3 regions of the Streptomyces sp. NPDC007929 genome follow, and region 1 is predicted to be linked to each of the others. Evidence: riboswitches for the same ligand, from Rfam matches in the RefSeq annotation. Region 1 holds a riboswitch; each other region holds the start of a gene.

Region 1 (5,663 bases):
GGTACTTCCCCGTGAGGAAACCAGCCGCGAGCGCGTAGTACGGAACGGCCGCGAGTCCGGCCCGCTCGGCGAGGTCCTGGAGCTCGCCCTCGTACGTGTCACGGGAGACGAGGTTGTAGTGCGGCTGGAGGGCGACGTACCGGGCGAGGCCCTCGCGGTCGGAGAACGCCAGGGACGCCCGCAGCCGTTCGGCGGAGATGTTGGAGGCGGCGATGTGCCGCACCTTGCCGGCCTTCACGAGTTCGTCGAGCGCGCCGATGATCTCCTCGACGGGCACGTCGGGCTGGTCGAAGTGCGTGTAGTACAGGTCGATGTAGTCGGTGCGCAGCCGCCGCAGTGAGGCGTCGGCGGCGGCCTTGATGGTGGCGGCGGACAGGCCCCGGAAGTCGGGGTGCTGGCTGACCTTCGTGGCGACGACGACGTCGGAGCGGTTGCCGCGCGCGTCGAGCCAGGCGCCCAGGATGGTCTCGGACTCACCGCCCCGATTGCCGTCGACCCAGGCCGAGTAGACATCGGCGGTGTCGACGAAGTTGCCACCGGCGGCGGTGTAGGCGTCGAGGACGGCGAACGACTGCTCCTGGTCGGCGGTCCAGCCGAAGACGTTGCCGCCGAGGGCGAGGGGGAAGACCTCGAGGTCGGAAGTGCCGAGCTTGCGAAGAGACGTCATGCTCGGTGTCAACGACCGTACGGGAGCGCCCCATTCCACAACGAACGCAAAACCCCCGTAAACCCAGGGCCCCCACGCCCCACGGCCCCACGCCCCACGCCCCCCACCACAAAGCCGACGGCCCTGACGTCGAGGAGACGTAGTCAGGGCCGCCGATGCTTCAACACAGTGGTTCCGCTTACGGGTTCAGCCCCTTGCCCCGCAGCCACGCCATCGGGTCGATGCCACTGGCGGACCCACCGGAGTGGACCTCGAGGTGCAGGTGCGCCCCGGTGACGTTGCCCGTTGCACCCACGCGTCCGATGACGTCGCCGGTGCTGACCTTCTGGCCGACGCTGACGCCGATGGAGGACTGGTGCGCGTACCAGATCTCGGTGCCGTCATCGAGGGTGAGGACGGTCTTGTAGCCGTAGGAGCCGTTCCAGCCCGCCTCGGTGATGGTGCCGCTGTGCACGGCCTTGATCGGCGTGCCCGTGGGGGCGGCGAAGTCCAGGCCCGTGTGGTAGCCGGAGGACCAGTAGGCGCCGGCCTGGCCGAAGCTGGAGGTGATGGTGTACGAGGAGGTCGGCAGCGTGAACTGCTTGGCCAGGGCGGCGAGACGCTCGGCCTCGGCCTTCTTCCTGGCCTCCTCCTCCGCCTTCTCTTTGGCCTCGGCGGCCTTGGCCTTGGCTTCCTTCTCCGCCTTGGCGACGGCTTCCTCGGCCGCCTTCTCGGCGGCGGCAGCGGCGTCCTCGGCTGCCTTGGTCTCGATCTGCTCCTGCTGGTGCTCGACCTGCGCCATGATCCGGGCGCGCAGCGCGTCACCGGCGCCGGCGCGGGCGCGGGCGCCGGACGTGCCCTCCGCGGTGTCCGCGGTGGTGGTGCCGAGGCTGCTGAGCGGGGTGGCGGAACCTTCGGGGGTGTCGTCGTCCGAGATGAGGGAACCCACCGAGGGCAGGTCCGGCACGGAGATGGACACCGGGGGCTTGCCGGTCTGGGCACTGGCCATGCCGCCGGCGCCCACGGCGGCTATGACGCCGACGCCCAGGACGGTGGAGCTGCGGGCGAGACCTCCGCCGCGCTGCTTGGTGACGCGGTGCCGGCCACGGACGGGACGGATGGACTCCTCGGTGGGGTTCCACTCCTGGAACGGGCCCTCGTCGGTGCGCTGACCGCCGAAGCCGAAGGTGTCGGTCTCGCGCTTCGGCGCATACGGGGCCGCGGGGGCAGGCCGGTTGGACGCCACGTGGGCGTACTCCTTTCCTTCCTTCTCGCCTACCGGGTTAGCTGACGGGTTCGGAGCAGGAAGGTCTCCTACGCGCGTATACCTGCCGTGCTTCCACGGTGGTATCCGCCCGATTCACCCCAAGTGGTGGTTCCCCGGTTCCCTTTCGGGATTCGGCGCGTGCGCACGGAGCCGCCTTCTGTGACGGCTGGGACGACCGCGCTGCGTTATCGAACGTTAATGGAGGCGCGAGGGGTATTCCAGCGGTTCCGCTTGATCATTAACCTTTTTCGCGCGGACTTACCTGCCATGACTGGCCCAAATCGGGCGAGTTGACCGCACCGCAAGTGACTGACGGGTTTTGACGGTGTGTCAGTTGTTATGCGGAACGGCACGGTTCGCTCACCGACCGTAGCGCTCCACGGGCAAGCATCAGGAAGGCCCCCGAGATGAAGGCCGATGAAAAGCACCGAGGGCCGGAACCCTTTCGGATTCCGGCCCTCGGCCTTCAGTAGCGGGGACAGGATTTGAACCTGCGACCTCTGGGTTATGAGCCCAGCGAGCTACCGAGCTGCTCCACCCCGCGTCGTTGTGTCACTAGTGTACGCCATCCGCGGGACCACTCGCGCACACCACCGCCCGGCCCCCGATCGCCCCGGTCACACACCCACCCCCCGCCAGCACTCAGCCCACCAGATGACGGTTCGGGGCCTTGGCCCGCTCCTCGTGTTCCAGGAGGACGACGACCTCCACCCCCCGGGCCGCGAGGAGGCCGCTGCCGTCGGCGTCCGTCACGAAGGTGTCCGGCTCGCGCCAGGCCGTGACGACCCGCCGTACGCCCGCGTCGACGATCAGCCGGGCGCAGGGGGCGGGGCGCGAGGCGCGGCGGGCGCACGGCTCCAGGCTGCTGTACACCGTCGCGCCGGGCAGGCGCGGGTCGGCCGGGTCGAGCTTGGCCAGGGCCGCCTCCTCGGCGTGCACGACCGGGTCGCCCGCCTCGCGGGAGTGGCCGCGGGCCAGTTCCGTACCGTCGTCGGCGACCACGACCGCGCCGACGCTGAACGCCGTGTCCGACGGCGGGCACTGCGAGGCCAGTTCGCAGGCGAGGGCCAGCCAGTGGTGGTCGGCGGCGACGGGGAGGGGGCCGGTGCCCGGGGCGGTCGGCTCGTAGCGCATCAGCACGACGTCCTCGATCCGCCGTGACTCCAGCAGCCGGAGCCGGCCGCCCTGGTAGCCGCCGGGGCCGAAGAGGCGGGGAGCCCGGGGGTCGCCCACGAAGAGCGGGGCGAGGACCAGCTGGAGTTCGTCGGCGAGGCCCTGGGTGAGGAGCTGGGTGTGGATCAGGCCGCCGCCCTCGACCATGAGCCGCTCCACGCCCCGGACGTCGTGCAGGTGCGTGAGCAGCCGCCGCCAGTCGAGGTCGGCGCCGAGCGGGACGACGTCGGTGGCCAGGCCGAGGGTGCGGGCACGCTCGGCGCCCCGGTCGGTGGTGTAGAGGACCTTCTCGCCGCCGGTGTGCCAGAAGCGGGCGTCCGGTTCGAGGTCTCCGGAGCCGCTGACGGTGACCTTGAGGGGGTACTCGGGCTTGCCCGCGGCCATGCGGGCGGCCCGCCGCCGCTCCGAGTTCACCAGCAGCCGGGGATTGTCGGCGCGGATGGTGCCGGCGCCGATCAGGATGGCGTCGACGCCGGCCCGGACCTCGTCGACCCGGTCGAAGTCGGCCGGGCTGGACAGCAGCAGCCGGTCGGGGCCGGTGTCGTCCAGGTAGCCGTCCAGGGAGACGGCGGCGGACAGCAGGACGTACGGGTGGGGCATCGGTGCTCCGCGGCTGGTCGGGACGGCGGGAAGGAGTGTCGAGAAGGAGAGGAGCGGCGGGACGGAGTGGCGGCGGCGGGACGGGCTTGGTTCAAGTTTGAAACAAACCTACACTGGCGACATGACGACTCGCTGGCTCAGCCCCGATGAGCAGCGCGCCTGGCGCGCCTACATCGCCGCCTCGCTCCTCCTGGAGGACGCGATCGACCGGCAACTCCAGCAGGACGCCGGCATGCCGCACCTGTACTACTCCATCCTGTCCGTCCTGTCGGAGTCCCCGGAACAGCGGCTGCGCATGACCGATCTCGCCGAGCGGCTGAAGATCACGCGCAGCCGGCTGACGTACGCGGTCACGCGACTGGAGAAGGACGGGATGCTGCGGCGCGAGGCCTGCCCCCAGGACAAGCGGGGCAGTGTCGCGGCGCTGACGGAGGAGGGATTCGCCGTGCTGGAGCGGGCGGCACCCGGGCACGTCGAGACCGTGCGGGGCTTCCTGTTCGACCGGCTCAGCGAGGAGCAGGTGGGGCAGCTGGAGGAGATCTCCACGGCGATCGCGCAGGGACTCCAGGAGGACGGCGCGCGGCCTGCGGCGGACGACGTGCCGTGGCGGCGGAGGTCGTCTTCGGCCTGTTCGTGACGCGCATCACACAGAGCCACATTCCCACCACCTCCCATTGCTTCAAATTTAAAGCACGAGTAGGGTTCCGATCATGGACCTGCTTCAAATCTGAAGCAAGAACGACTGTGCAGCCGAACAGGAACGGAACCCGGAGGCCCCGCATGCCCGACACCCCCGCCGTCATCGCCACCCCGCGCTCCCGCGTCCGGGTCCCGCTGCGCTTCCACGACGGCTACGAGGCCGACGCCGAGCTCGTGACCTTCCACGGGCTGGTCGACGGCCAGGAGCACGTGGCCGTGGTCCTCGGCGAGCCCGGCCCGGTCCCGCTGGTGCGGCTGCACTCCGAGTGCCTGACGGGGGACGTGTTCGGCTCGGCCCGCTGCGACTGCGGTCCGCAGCTGCGCGAGGCGGTCGAGAGCATCGCCGAGCGCGGCGGCGTACTCCTCTACCTGCGCCAGGAGGGCCGGGGCATCGGCCTCTACAACAAGCTCGACGCGTACGCCCTCCAGGACGAGGGGCTCGACACGTACGAGGCGAACGCGGCGCTCGGGCTGCCCGAGGACGCCCGCGACTACACGGCAGCGGCCCAGATGCTCAGGGCCCTGGGCATCGGCGAACTGGACCTGCTCTCCAACAACCCGGACAAGGCGGACCAGTTGCGGACCCTGGGCGTGGACGTCCGCGACCGGATCCCGACGGGTGTCTTCACCACCGCCCACAACGTCCGCTACCTGCGCGCGAAGGTCCTCCAGACGCAGCACACGCTGCCGCTCGCCGCGCTGACGGAACTCAGCGCCGGCTGAGCCGACCCCCGGTCCGGTCGGGCTCCGAAGCGGGCTGCTTGCTCCTCTGTTCCTCGGGTACAGCCTTTGAAAGAGGGCGACCTCATCAGTACCCGGAGCTTTATGGAAGTGACCGTTTCGTGACCGATCTCGGCGGCCCCGGCAACCACCGGGCGAGAGGCCCGGGCGATGGCCCGGAGGCCGTCGCGTCGCAGATCGCCGATGCCGTGGAGCGCCTGGCGGCGCTGTGGTCGATCGCGGCGCAGGAGGCGTCGCTGCGCCTGTCGCCCCACCAGCTGCGCGCGTTGCGCACGGTGCAGTCGGCGCCGGGCCTGAACCTGACGGCTCTGGCGGACGGCCTGGACATCGGCCTCCCCACGGCCAGCCGCCTCTGCGACCGCCTGGCGGCGGCAGGCCTGCTGGAACGGGCCCCGCACCCGGACACCCGCCGCGAGGTCCAACTGTGGCTCACGACACACGGACAACACGTCCTGGCCGACGTCGCCACCCGCCGCGCCCAGGCCCTGGCCACGGCCCTGGCGGCGATGACCCCACCCGAACGAGCGGCCCTGAGCA
Region 2 (5,663 bases), on a different contig from region 1:
ACCGGTGATCACGGTGTCCGGCGTGCCCTGCGCGCGCGTGGCCCGCGCCTGGCCCATGGACTCGCGGATGACCTTGCCGCCGCCGAAGACGGCCTCGTCACCGGCGAGTCCGGGGCCGCCGGAGCGGTCCTCCTCGATCTCGACCAGCAGGTCGGTGTCGGCGAGACGGATCCGGTCGCCGGTCGTCGGTCCGAACAGGTCGGCGTACGCGGCACGCGAGATCTCAGGCATCGAGGGCACCTCCGGTCTCCCCGCGCAGACCGGGCACCACACGGGCACCGGCCAGCGGCACCAGGTCGACGTCGACGGGGATCCCGGGCTCGAAGCGCACGGCCGTGCCGGCGGCGACGTTGAGTCGCCTGCCGCGCGCGGCGTCGCGGTCGAACTCCAGACCTGGGTTGGCCTCGGCGAAGTGGTAGTGGGAACCGACCTGCGCGGGCCGGTCGGCGGCGTTGAGGACGGTGAGACGGACGACCTCGCGACCCTCGTTGTAGGCGATCGGCCCGTCGGCGAAGAGGATCTCTCCGGGAATCACGGCGGCCCCCTCAGACGATCGGGTCGTGGACGGTGACCAGCTTGGTGCCGTCCGGGAAGGTGGCTTCGACCTGGACGTCGTGGATCATCTCCGGGATGCCCTCCATGACGTCGTCCCTGGTCAGGAGCTTGCGTCCGGAGGACATGAGTTCGGCGACGGTACGGCCGTCCCGGGCGCCCTCAAGGATGTGCGAGGTGATGAGTGCGACCGCCTCGGGGTGGTTGAGCCGCAGGCCACGGGCCCTGCGCTTCTCGGCCACGTCGGCCGCCACGTGGATCAGCAGCCGTTCTTGCTCGTGCGGGGTCAGTTGCACGTCCCACCTCACCATCTCCGGGCCGTGCGGGGCCCGGCTGCCGCGGCCACGGGGCAAAGTGCCAGGTGGCGTGGATCGGCAGGCTAATGGCGGCGCGTTTCGGGCACGTTAACCGAGTTGTGATCCACTGGGGTCCTCAGCACGCATGCTCATCAGGGCTCGCAGACCGTCCCGGAGCACCTCGACCGGGGCGGGCCCGAAGAGGGACTGCTGTGCGATGAACCCGAGCACACAGGCGATCATCGTGCGGGCCACATGGTCCGGCGTCACGTCCGTCCGCATCATGCCGGCCTCCTGATACCCCTCGACGACCTTGCCCCACGCCGCGCGGACCGAGCCGTAGTTCTCCCGCAGGAGGGCGGCCAGCTCCTCGTTGCGCAGGGTCTCCGTCCACACCTGGATGACGAGCCGGGGGAAGGCGGGCCGGCCGTCGACGACCAGGGACTCGCGGGCGGCGAGCGTCCGGCCGAGGACCGAGGTGACGAGTTCGTCCGGCGGCGGGGGCGGACTCAGGCGGGCCGCGTCCTCGAAGGCCTCACGGACCGAGCCGAGCGTCTCGGCGACGATCGCGCCGATCAGCTCCTCCTTGCCGCTGAAGTAGCGGTAGACCGCCCCCGCCGAGAGGTCGATCTCCTTCAGCACGTCCTGCATGGACGTGGCGTGGAAGCCGTTGCGGGCGAAGCAGAGCGCGGCGCCGTCGAGGATCTGGCGGCGGCGGGCGTCGAGATGTTCCTGGGACACGCGAGCCATGATCCTCAAACTAAAACGAATATTCATTCTTGACAAGGCGCCGCGGCGGGAGCACGGTGGGACCAGAAAAACGAACGCTCCTTCTTTTTAGCGCCGGCCCGCTCGGCCTCGCTCGGCCTCGCTCGACCCCGCTCGGTCCAGCTCGTTTCAGGAGACCCTCATGCCTTCCCGCAACCGCCATGTGCTCGCGGTCGTCGTCCTCGTACCCGTCCTGGCCGCCCTCGCCCTGTGGGCCTTCGCGTGGCCCGCCTCCCGTATCGCGCCCCGCGACCTGCCGCTGGGGGTGGCCGGGCCGGCCACCGCCGTGGCCCAGGTCGAGCGGCAACTGGAGCGGCACGAGGGCGCGTTCGAGATCCACCGCTACGCCGACGAGGCCGCCGCCCGGGACGCCATCGAGGACCGGAGCGTGTACGGCGCGGTCGTGGTCACCCCGCAGGGGCCGGAACTGCTCACCGCTTCCGCCGCCAGTCCGGTGGTCGCGCAGTTGCTCCAGCAGGCCGTGGCCCAGCAGGCCGACGCCCAGGGGACCCGGATCAAGACGGTCGACGTCGTGTCCACCCCGTCCAGTGATCCACGCGGCGCGGTGCTGAACGCCGCCTCCCTGCCGCTCGCCCTGGCGGGTATCGCGGCGGGCGCGGTGGTCACCCTGCTGGGGCTGCGCGGTTCCCGGGCCGTGATCGCACTGCTCGGAGCGTCCGCACTGGTGGGTGTGATCGCGGCCGCGATCGCGCACAGCTGGCTCGGGGCGCTCGGCGGTGACTGGTGGGCGGAGGCGTCGGTGCTCGGCCTGGCGACCCTGGCCGTCGCAGGTGCCGTCGCCGGACTCGCCGCCCTGATCGGGCCCGCCGGTACGGGCCTCGGGGCCGCCGTGGTGATGCTGATCGGCAACCCGTTCTCCGGCGCGACCTCGGCGCCGCAGATGCTGCCGGAGCCGGCCGGTGCGATCGGCCAGTGGCTTCCGCCGGGCGCGGGGACGACGCTGCTGCGCTCGGTGTCGTACTTCGACGGCGCGGCGGCGACCGGGCCCGCCCTGACCCTGGTCTGGTGGGCGGCTCTGGGTCTGGGTGCGGTCCTGCTCGGCAACTCGCTGCGGGCCCGAAAGGCGGGTACCGCGCCCGCGACCGACCAGCGGGAGCTCTCGTCAGTGGCCTGACCGGCACGCCCTACCCGCCCGCGTTGACCGAGCCGGTCCGGGGCAGGCCAGTGATCTGGCCATCCACGCCTACGAGTTGCCACTCACCCGGAGTCGGATGGAGGAGATGCTCGCGCCGCACACGGGCCACACCCGCGAGCAGGTGAGCACGGACATCGACCGGGACAAGATCCCAGGACCGTCGGGGCGAGACGGAACTGCACGCCGCCACCGTGGTCGGGCTCTGCGAGTGCTGGACGGCGAGCGGCGCACGGCCCGGCTCACCCTGCCCCCGGAGTCCGTCAGTTGACGCGAAACCGTCGGTCCCGGCGCACGCGCCGCCGCACCGCCCGCCGCCGACGCGTCCGGAGCTGAGTTGAAACGGACCAAATGACGTACCCCTGTTCGGAGTAGGCGGGAGACGAATTTAAGGGCCGCTCCGGTTGCGCAACGCGCGTAGCCCGAGGACGGAATGGGGCATTCCATCCCTGGTCCGGAGCTCCGCGAACCCGTGAACCGTGGCTCGAACGCACACGTGTCCACCCGAACGGGTGAGTGGTGAGTAACAACACAAATCCCCGGTTCCGTTGGGAAATCCGGACACGCATGAGCCAAGATCCCTGACTGACGACAAGCCCCCGCCGCTGTGGCGGGGCGATCCGGGCGGACGCCGAGTCCTGCCGCCGCCCGGATGACCGGTCGACAGGAGTGGATCGGCAGGAGTGGAGGACCCGAGCACGACGGGTCGCCGGGACGGTCACGCCATGACCGGACCCGAGCAGCCCTTGGGGTGAAGCCGCGTCAGCGGCCGGGCAACTTTGTCAGCCCGAATCCGACAGGTCATCCTTCACAGGCGGCTGACGAAGGGTTGCGCATGACTGCGCTCAATCGTGTCCCGTCGCTCATGGCCCGGGCCGGCACGGCCTCGGCGCTCACCATCGCCGCGGTGGGCGGCTCCATCGTGGCGCCCGGATTCGCATCCGAGGCGGCGGCGGCCACACCGGCGACCAAGGCACTGCAGGTCGCGGCCTCCAAGAAGGGTTCGCCCTACAGGTACGGGGCCACCGGTCCGCACCGGTTCGACTGCTCCGGGCTCACGCTCTACTCGTTCAAGAAGGCCGGCAAGAAGCTCCCTCGCACGGCTGCCCAGCAGTACAACAAGACGCGCCACATCTCCGCCAAGAGCCGCAAGGCGGGGGACCTGGTGTTCTTCCACTCGGGCAGCAACGTGTACCACGTCGGTATCTACGCGGGTAAGAACAAGCTCTGGCACTCCCCGAAGAGCGGGGACGTGGTGCGACTGCAGAAGATCTGGACCAAGAGTGTCTGGTACGGACGCGTGAAGTGATCCGCCCGGCGTGCGGCGGCGCCCTGGACGCGCCGCCGCACGCCGAGGCGTGGGCTGCTCCCGCGGCTCGTGCGGCGGGCGGGGTTGCGCAGGGAGGCGGAAAGCACCGAGGAGAGCGCCGAGGTGGCGTCTGCGACGGCCGCGAGGGCTCCAACGGGCCGTGAGGCGCGGAGCGGGCGTGATGGCCGGGCGGGGACGGCCCAGAGCCGTGAGGGGTGGTTGGGAACCGTGGCAGGGTGACCCGGAGCCTTGGCGGGGTGACCCGGAGCCTCGGCAGGTGACCCGGAGCCGTGAGGCGTGGCCCGGATGCGGGTCGCGCGGGGCCCGGGGGGCGGGCGGCACCCGCTGAACATGCCGTTGTGGTGACTAGGGCTCCTGCTGTACCGCGGTCGTGACCGGCTGGACCGGGACCGCCCAGGGGAGTTCGATCGAGATGGTCTTGCCGCCCTCGCGCGTGGGGCGGATTCGGAGCCGGCCGCCGCATTCCGCGGTCAGCCAGCGGATGATGACCAGACCCCGGCCGTTGTCCTGCTGGACTGCGGCCGGCAGGCGTCTGGGAAAGCGCGGATGACTGTCCGTGACACCGATGCGCAGGCGCTCGTCACGGTCGAGTGCGATGTCCACGGTGAACGTGGGCGACTGACCGAAGGTGTGCTGGACGGCGTTGGTGGCGAGCTCGGAGATGATGAGCCGGACGGTGTCGGACACCTCCGTGTCCGCCGCCAGGCCCCACTCCGCCAGCGTGCCCACCACATAGGCACGCGCTGCGGAGACCGAGGCTGGATCGCTCGGCAGAGTGACGGATGCTTCCAGATGGTCTGCCATGGCGACCTCGTCCCTTTCCCACGGGACCACAGCCCGACACGGAGCGGATGGTTCGAGTACGGTCCCGGACTGGTGCTTCGTCGCCAGACTGCCACCAGAACACCCCCGAAGGACGGCGATCCACCAAGATATGCATATATCTGTCGCTCAAAGCGGTGAACTCTGCGACGCGAGACCGTATTTGGGTGGCTCGGAAGGAGTAAGGAGGAGCCCATGCAGCACGGTCCCGCGGTGCGCCGCCGGAAACTGGGCGCCGAACTGCGTGCGCTGCGCACCTCTGCGGGGCTCACGAGCGGTGAGGCGGCCCGGCTGGTGGGCTGGCACCAGTCCAAGGTCAGTCGGATCGAGACGGGCACGAGCGGGGTGAAACCGGCCGATGTGCGGTTACTTCTCGACGCCTACGGTGTGACGGACTCCCAACTCCGCGAACTGCTCATGGTGTTGGCGGGGTCCGACGACAGCGACGGCCGACACCACTGGTGGCACGCCTACCGCGGCGTACTGCCGCCGACGTACCGGGACTTCATCAGCCTGGAGTCGCAGGCCGGCGCGATGCGCACGCTGGAGACCACCGTCGTCCCGGGCCTGCTCCAGACACCCGAGTACGCGCGTGCGGTGACCAGGGCCGCGGTGGAGGGACTGCCGGAGGACCGGCTAGACACGTTGGTCGAGGTCCGGTTGGCCAGGCAGGTCGTGCTGCGCGAGGATCCCCCGCTGAAGCTCAGTGCCGTCCTGGACGAGGCGGTGCTGCGGCGCGAGG
Region 3 (5,663 bases), on a different contig from region 1:
GGCAAACGGGGAGGGACCGGGCATAACGCCGATGCTAGAGAGCGCCACCCGGGTTGGGAGAGGGGCACGCGCGCGTGCCCCTCAAAAACGTGCCGGGACTGCTCAGGCCGGGCGCACCACGCTGTGGATCGCGGACTCGCCGTCGTAGTAGATCGACTCCTCGCGCACGTACGTGCCGGGCTTCGGGGCGTGGATCATCATGCCGTTGCCGATGTAGATCCCGACGTGGGTGACGTCGTCGTAGAAGAACACCAGGTCGCCCGGCTGGGCCTGGGAGAGCGGGACCGTGGTGCCGGCGTTCACCTGGTCGTAGGTGGTGCGCGGCAGGGTGACGCCCGCGGCCTTCCAGGCGGCCTGGGTGAGGCCGGAGCAGTCGTAGGAGCCGGGTCCGACCGCGCCCCACACATACGGCTTGCCGATCTGGGCGCGGGCGAAGGCGAGCGCCTTCTCGGCCTTGGTGGCGTACGAGGAGTCGGCCGGTGCCGTGGAAGAGGACGAGCCGGAATCCGACGAGCCCGAACCCGTCCCCGAGGAGGAGGACCCGCTGTCCTGCCGCTGTGCCGCCTCTTCCTGGGCCTTCTGCCGCGCGGCCTGCTCCCGGGCCAGCTCGTCGGCCTTGCGGGCGGCCTCCGCCCGCTTCTCCTTCTCGATCGCCGCGAGCCGGGCCTTCTCCTCGGCGGTCAGCTTCGACATCAGCTCGCGTGCGTCGGCGAGCTTGCGCTGGACGGTGGCCTTGGCGGTCTTCAGGCCGTCCTGCGATTCGGTGAGCGTCTGGAGGCTCTCGGTGGCCTCCCGGCGCTTCTTCATCGTCTCGGACTGCTGCGTGACGTAGTCGTCGACCGCGTCCTTCTGACGGCCGGTCATCCGGTCCATCAGCTGGGTCTGGTCGAAGTAGTCCTGAGGGGTGTCCGCGAGCAGGAACGTCGCGGTGTCCGGGGCGGCGGCGCCGGTGCGGTACTGGGCGGAGGCGAAGGAACCCAGCTCCTCGCGCGCCTCGTTGAGCTTCTGGGTGCGCTGGGCGACGTCGTCGAGGAGGGTGTCGACGCGCTTGCGCTGCTTCGCGGTCTTCTCCTTGGCCGCGTTGTACTTGTCGGTCGCCGACTCGGCCTGGCGGTACAGGTCGTCGACCTTCTTCTCGACTTCCTCCAGGCTGGGCTTGTCGTCGGCCGCGGGGGCGGCGTTGGCCGACTGGGACAGCAGGGCCACGGAGGTGAGAGCCGCCGTCGCGAGGGCGGGGGTCCGTATGCCTGCCACGCGCGTGCCCGTAGGACGCGACTTGCGGTGCGACGCCAAGGGAGGCGACTCCTTCCACGTTCCGCCTACCGAGTTAGCTGTCGGGTTCGGGCGGGTGGTTCGGAAGGTTTGCCCTACGGCCGTCTCCGGACAGGGAGTCGGGCCGATTCACCCCAGGTTCACGGTTGGGTCCCCGGCTCCGGCTGCCGCTGCGGCGTGCCGGACTCGGCGGAGGCCGCGCGGCCCGGCGACGTTCGCCGGTGGGGGTCATGCGGCCTGGTCGCACCGTAGCCAACTCGTGTGGCCCCTGTGAAGGTTGATGGGTGATATGCCCGATACATTTTCGTGACCTTACTCATGAGCGTCGCCGAGAGTGAGCGATCGAGGGCGATTGGTTGTGAGTCGTCCGCAATTGAGGGGGGTGTGGCAGGGCGTGATCGCACGGTCATGGAGGGCGACAATGCGCCGCCGGTCCGGCCCGTCAGGGGCCCGGCGCGGCCCGATGTTCTCGGGGCGGCGGCGGGCTGTCAGTGGGGCGCCCTAGACTCGGAGAGCGATGAGCAGCCTCTTTGACGACAACTTCCTGGCGAGCCTCCAGGCCCAGCGGGGCCCGGCCGACGAGCCCCCGCCGCCACCCGAGGACGATCACGTACCGGAGCCGGTTCCGGACGATCTGTTCGGCGGGAAGTTCGACGCGCCCCCGGACCGATGGGGGTCCCCCCGCTCGAGCGGAGCCGAGAGTGGGGGAGGCTACTACCGCGACGGCGCCCCCCGCCCGGTGATCGACTCCGCCGCGCTGCTGGAAGGGCTGAACGACAACCAGCGCGCCGCCGTCGTCCACTCCGGCTCCCCGCTGCTCATCGTGGCCGGAGCCGGGTCCGGCAAGACCCGTGTGCTCACCCACCGCATCGCGCACCTGCTCGCCGAGCGGGACGTGCACCCGGGCCAGATCCTCGCGATCACCTTCACCAACAAGGCCGCCGGCGAGATGAAGGAGCGCGTCGAGCAGCTCGTCGGCCCGCGCGCCAACGCCATGTGGGTCATGACGTTCCACAGCGCGTGCGTGCGCATCCTGCGCCGGGAGAGCAAGAAGCTCGGCTTCACCTCCTCCTTCTCGATCTACGACGCCGCCGACTCCAAGCGCCTGATGGCCCTGGTCTGCCGCGACCTGGACCTCGACCCCAAGCGCTTCCCGCCCAAGTCCTTCAGCGCCAAGATCAGCAACCTGAAGAACGAGCTGATCGACGAGGAGGACTTCGCCGCCCAGGCCGCCGACGGCTTCGAGAAGACCCTCGCCCAGGCCTACGTCATGTACCAGTCACGGCTGCGCGAGGCCAACGCCCTCGACTTCGACGACCTGATCATGACGACGGTCAATCTGCTGCGCGCCTTCCCGGACGTCGCCGAGCACTACCGCCGCCGCTTCCGGCACGTCCTGGTCGACGAGTACCAGGACACCAACCACGCCCAGTACGCCCTGGTGCGCGAGCTGGTCGGCACCCCCTCGGAGCACCCCGTCGACGTGCCGCCCGAGGCCGAGGTCCCGCCCGCCGAGCTGTGCGTGGTGGGCGACGCCGACCAGTCGATCTACGCCTTCCGCGGCGCGACCATCCGCAACATCCTCCAGTTCGAGGAGGACTACCCGGACGCCACCACGATCCTGCTCGAGCAGAACTACCGCTCCACGCAGACCATCCTCAGCGCCGCCAACGCCGTCATCGAGCGCAACGAGTCCCGCCGCCCCAAGAACCTGTGGACCAACGCGGGCTCCGGCGCGCAGATCACCGGCTACGTCGCCGACACCGAGCACGACGAGGCGCAGTTCGTCGCCGACGAGATAGACCGCCTCACCGACGCGGGCGAGGCGAAGGCCGGCGACGTCGCCGTCTTCTACCGCACCAACGCCCAGTCCCGTGTCTTCGAAGAGATCTTCATCCGCGTCGGCCTGCCCTACAAGGTCGTCGGTGGCGTCCGCTTCTACGAGCGCAAGGAGGTCCGGGACGTCCTGGCCTACCTGCGCGTGCTCGCCAACCCGGAGGACTCGGTGCCGCTGCGCCGGATCCTCAACGTCCCCAAGCGGGGCATCGGCGACCGCGCCGAGGCGATGATCGACGCCCTGTCCCAGCGCGAGAAGATCAGCTTCCCGCAGGCGCTCAAGCGCGTCGACGAGGCGTACGGCATGGCCGCCCGCTCCACCAACGCCGTCAAGAGGTTCAACACGCTGATGGAGGACCTCCGCACCATCGTCGAGTCCGGCGCCGGACCGGCCACGGTGCTGGAGGCCGTCCTGGAGCGCACCGGCTACCTCGCCGAGCTCCAGGCCTCCACCGACCCGCAGGACGAGACCCGGATCGAGAACCTCCAGGAACTCGCTGCCGTCGCCATGGAGTTCGAACAGGAGCGCGGTGAGGACGAGCAGGGCACCCTGTCCGACTTCCTCGAACAGGTCGCGCTGGTCGCCGACTCCGACCAGATCCCCGACGAGGAGGACGGCGACGGCGTCATCACCCTGATGACCCTGCACACCGCCAAGGGCCTGGAGTTCCCGGTCGTCTTCCTCACCGGCATGGAGGACGGCGTGTTCCCGCACATGCGCGCCCTCGGCCAGACCAAGGAACTGGAGGAGGAGCGGCGCCTGGCCTACGTCGGCATCACCCGCGCGCGCGAGCGGCTCTACCTGACCCGGTCCACCCTGCGCAGCGCATGGGGTCAGCCCTCCTACAACCCGCCCTCGCGGTTCCTGGAGGAGATCCCGCCGGCCCACGTGGAGTGGAAGCGGACGGGAGCGACCGCGCCCGCGGCCTCCGGGCCGGTCTCGGCGGTGGCGGCCTCGCTGTCGTCGTCCCGCTCGCGCTCGTCGGCGTCGGGCGCCTCCGGTTTCGCCACGCGCCGCACCTCGGAGAAGCCCGTGGTGTCACTGGCGGTCGGGGACCGCGTCACACACGACCAGTTCGGGCTCGGGACCGTCGTCGGAGTCAAGGGCACGGGCGGCAACGCCGAGGCGACGATCGACTTCGGCGACACCAAGCCCAAGCGGCTGCTGCTGCGGTACGCGCCGGTGGAGAAGCTGTAGCGCCCTGACCTGAGGACGCGCCGATGCGCCCCTGTCCGCTCGACGGGCGGGGGCCGCCGGGACGTTACGTCTCGGCGGACGGGAGCTGTCGGGACTCTACGTCTCGTAGGGCCGGGGTGCTGCCGGGACTCTACGTCTCGTAGGGCCGGGGGGCTGTCGGACGTTACGCCGGGTCGATGCCGTGGCTGCGCAGCCACGGGAGCGGGTCGATCGCCGAGCCGCCGCCCGGACGCACCTCGAAGTGCAGGTGCGGGCCGGTGGAGTTGCCGGAGTTGCCGGAGCGCGCGATCGGATCGCCGGCCTTCACGGTCGTACCCGAGGGGACCGTGTACGTGGAGAGGTGGCAGTACCACGTCTCCGTGCCGTCCTTCGCCGTCACGATCATCATGTTGCCGTACGCGCTGTTCCACTGTGTGCGGACGGTGCCGTCGGTCGCGGCCATCACGGTCGTGCCGTACGAGACGGGGAAGTCGATGCCGGTGTGCAGGGACATCCAGTTGATGCCGGACTGGCCGTAGTAGGCGCTGAGTCCGTGCCGGGCGACCGGCAGGGCGAACTTGGGGCGCAGGCGCTCCTTGCGCGCCGCCTCCTCGGCCGCCCGCTTCTTCTCGGCCGCCTGCTGTGCCTTGAGGTCGATGCGCTCCTGCGTACGGCTGGCCCGGTCGGCGAAGTCGTCGGCGCCTGCGGACAGGCTCTGCAACTGCGTGTCCAGCTTGTTGTTGGCGGCGGCCGGTTTGACCGGCTGCGCGTCCGCGGCGGTCGTCCGAGCCTCAGCGGCACTGTCGTCGGTGAACGTGCCGACGGAGGCGGCGGCGATCCCGGCGACACCCATCACACACGCCGAGGGCACCGCGATGGTCATCAGCGCCGAGCGCTTGGGGGGCGTACGGCGGCGGGAGCGGGAGCCGCCGGCGCGCGAGGCCGCCCGGGAGGACGGGGCCGCGGTGGCGTCCTCCTGGCCGTCCAGCAGCGGGGCGACGACGGGCAGTTCGCCGGTGGCGGCCGGCTCGGCACCGTCCGTGACGGGGTCGGGGTACTCGGCCCCGGCGGACTCGCCGTATGCGACCTGGTCGAAGGTCGCGGTCTCGAGCTGGTCGAACGGCGTGGGCTCGTGCTGCTCGAAGGTTTCGGCAGGGTGGTCGTACGCGTCGGGGGCCTGTGCGGCGGTGCCGTCGGAGTTCCACTGCGTCGCGTCGTAGGCGCCCGTGTCGAAGGCCTGCGTGCCCCACTCCCATTGCTGGGTGTGGTCGGCGGCATTGCCGGCCTGGTCGGGCTGGAGCCAGGCGGCCGCGTCCCACTGCCCGGTGGCGTCGGGGGGCGGGGCCTGGGAAGGGATGGCCGACATCGGCTGCTGCCC

What was found. Region 1 has a riboswitch for cyclic di-AMP ahead of ACFZDE_RS17445 (peptidoglycan DD-metalloendopeptidase family protein). Riboswitches for the same ligand answer to the same signal wherever they lie in the genome.
Positions count from the first base shown of each region.
Region 2: it holds a riboswitch for cyclic di-AMP, as region 1 does, so the genes downstream of both, ACFZDE_RS00630 (NlpC/P60 family protein) here and ACFZDE_RS17445 (peptidoglycan DD-metalloendopeptidase family protein) in region 1, are expected to answer to the same signal.
Region 3: it holds a riboswitch for cyclic di-AMP, as region 1 does, so the genes downstream of both, ACFZDE_RS11520 (NlpC/P60 family protein) here and ACFZDE_RS17445 (peptidoglycan DD-metalloendopeptidase family protein) in region 1, are expected to answer to the same signal.

Region 1 is NZ_JBIBKD010000005.1:18,042-23,704, forward strand. It holds gene ACFZDE_RS17440 (aldo/keto reductase) at 1-667, opposite strand, end outside; gene ACFZDE_RS17445 (peptidoglycan DD-metalloendopeptidase family protein) at 846-1,892, opposite strand; cyclic di-AMP (ydaO/yuaA leader) riboswitch at 1,904-2,060, opposite strand; tRNA gene ACFZDE_RS17450 (tRNA-Met) at 2,384-2,457, opposite strand; gene ACFZDE_RS17455 (dihydrofolate reductase family protein) at 2,556-3,686, opposite strand; gene ACFZDE_RS17460 (MarR family transcriptional regulator) at 3,808-4,323, shown strand; gene ribA (GTP cyclohydrolase II RibA) at 4,467-5,108, shown strand; gene ACFZDE_RS17470 (MarR family transcriptional regulator) at 5,228-5,663, shown strand, end outside.
Region 2 is NZ_JBIBKD010000001.1:119,318-124,980, reverse strand. It holds gene ACFZDE_RS00660 (urease subunit alpha) at 1-231, opposite strand, end outside; gene ACFZDE_RS00655 (urease subunit beta) at 224-535, opposite strand; gene ACFZDE_RS00650 (urease subunit gamma) at 546-848, opposite strand; gene ACFZDE_RS00645 (TetR family transcriptional regulator) at 957-1,598, opposite strand; gene ACFZDE_RS00640 (ABC transporter permease) at 1,759-2,751, shown strand; gene ACFZDE_RS00635 (hypothetical protein) at 2,849-3,040, shown strand; cyclic di-AMP (ydaO/yuaA leader) riboswitch at 3,389-3,601, shown strand; gene ACFZDE_RS00630 (NlpC/P60 family protein) at 3,605-4,078, shown strand; gene ACFZDE_RS00625 (ATP-binding protein) at 4,445-4,903, opposite strand; gene ACFZDE_RS00620 (Scr1 family TA system antitoxin-like transcriptional regulator) at 5,117-5,663, shown strand, end outside.
Region 3 is NZ_JBIBKD010000003.1:404,445-410,107, forward strand. It holds gene ACFZDE_RS11515 (hypothetical protein) at 1-24, opposite strand, end outside; gene ACFZDE_RS11520 (NlpC/P60 family protein) at 103-1,293, opposite strand; cyclic di-AMP (ydaO/yuaA leader) riboswitch at 1,301-1,474, opposite strand; gene pcrA (DNA helicase PcrA) at 1,790-4,306, shown strand; gene ACFZDE_RS11530 (peptidoglycan DD-metalloendopeptidase family protein) at 4,470-5,663, opposite strand, start outside.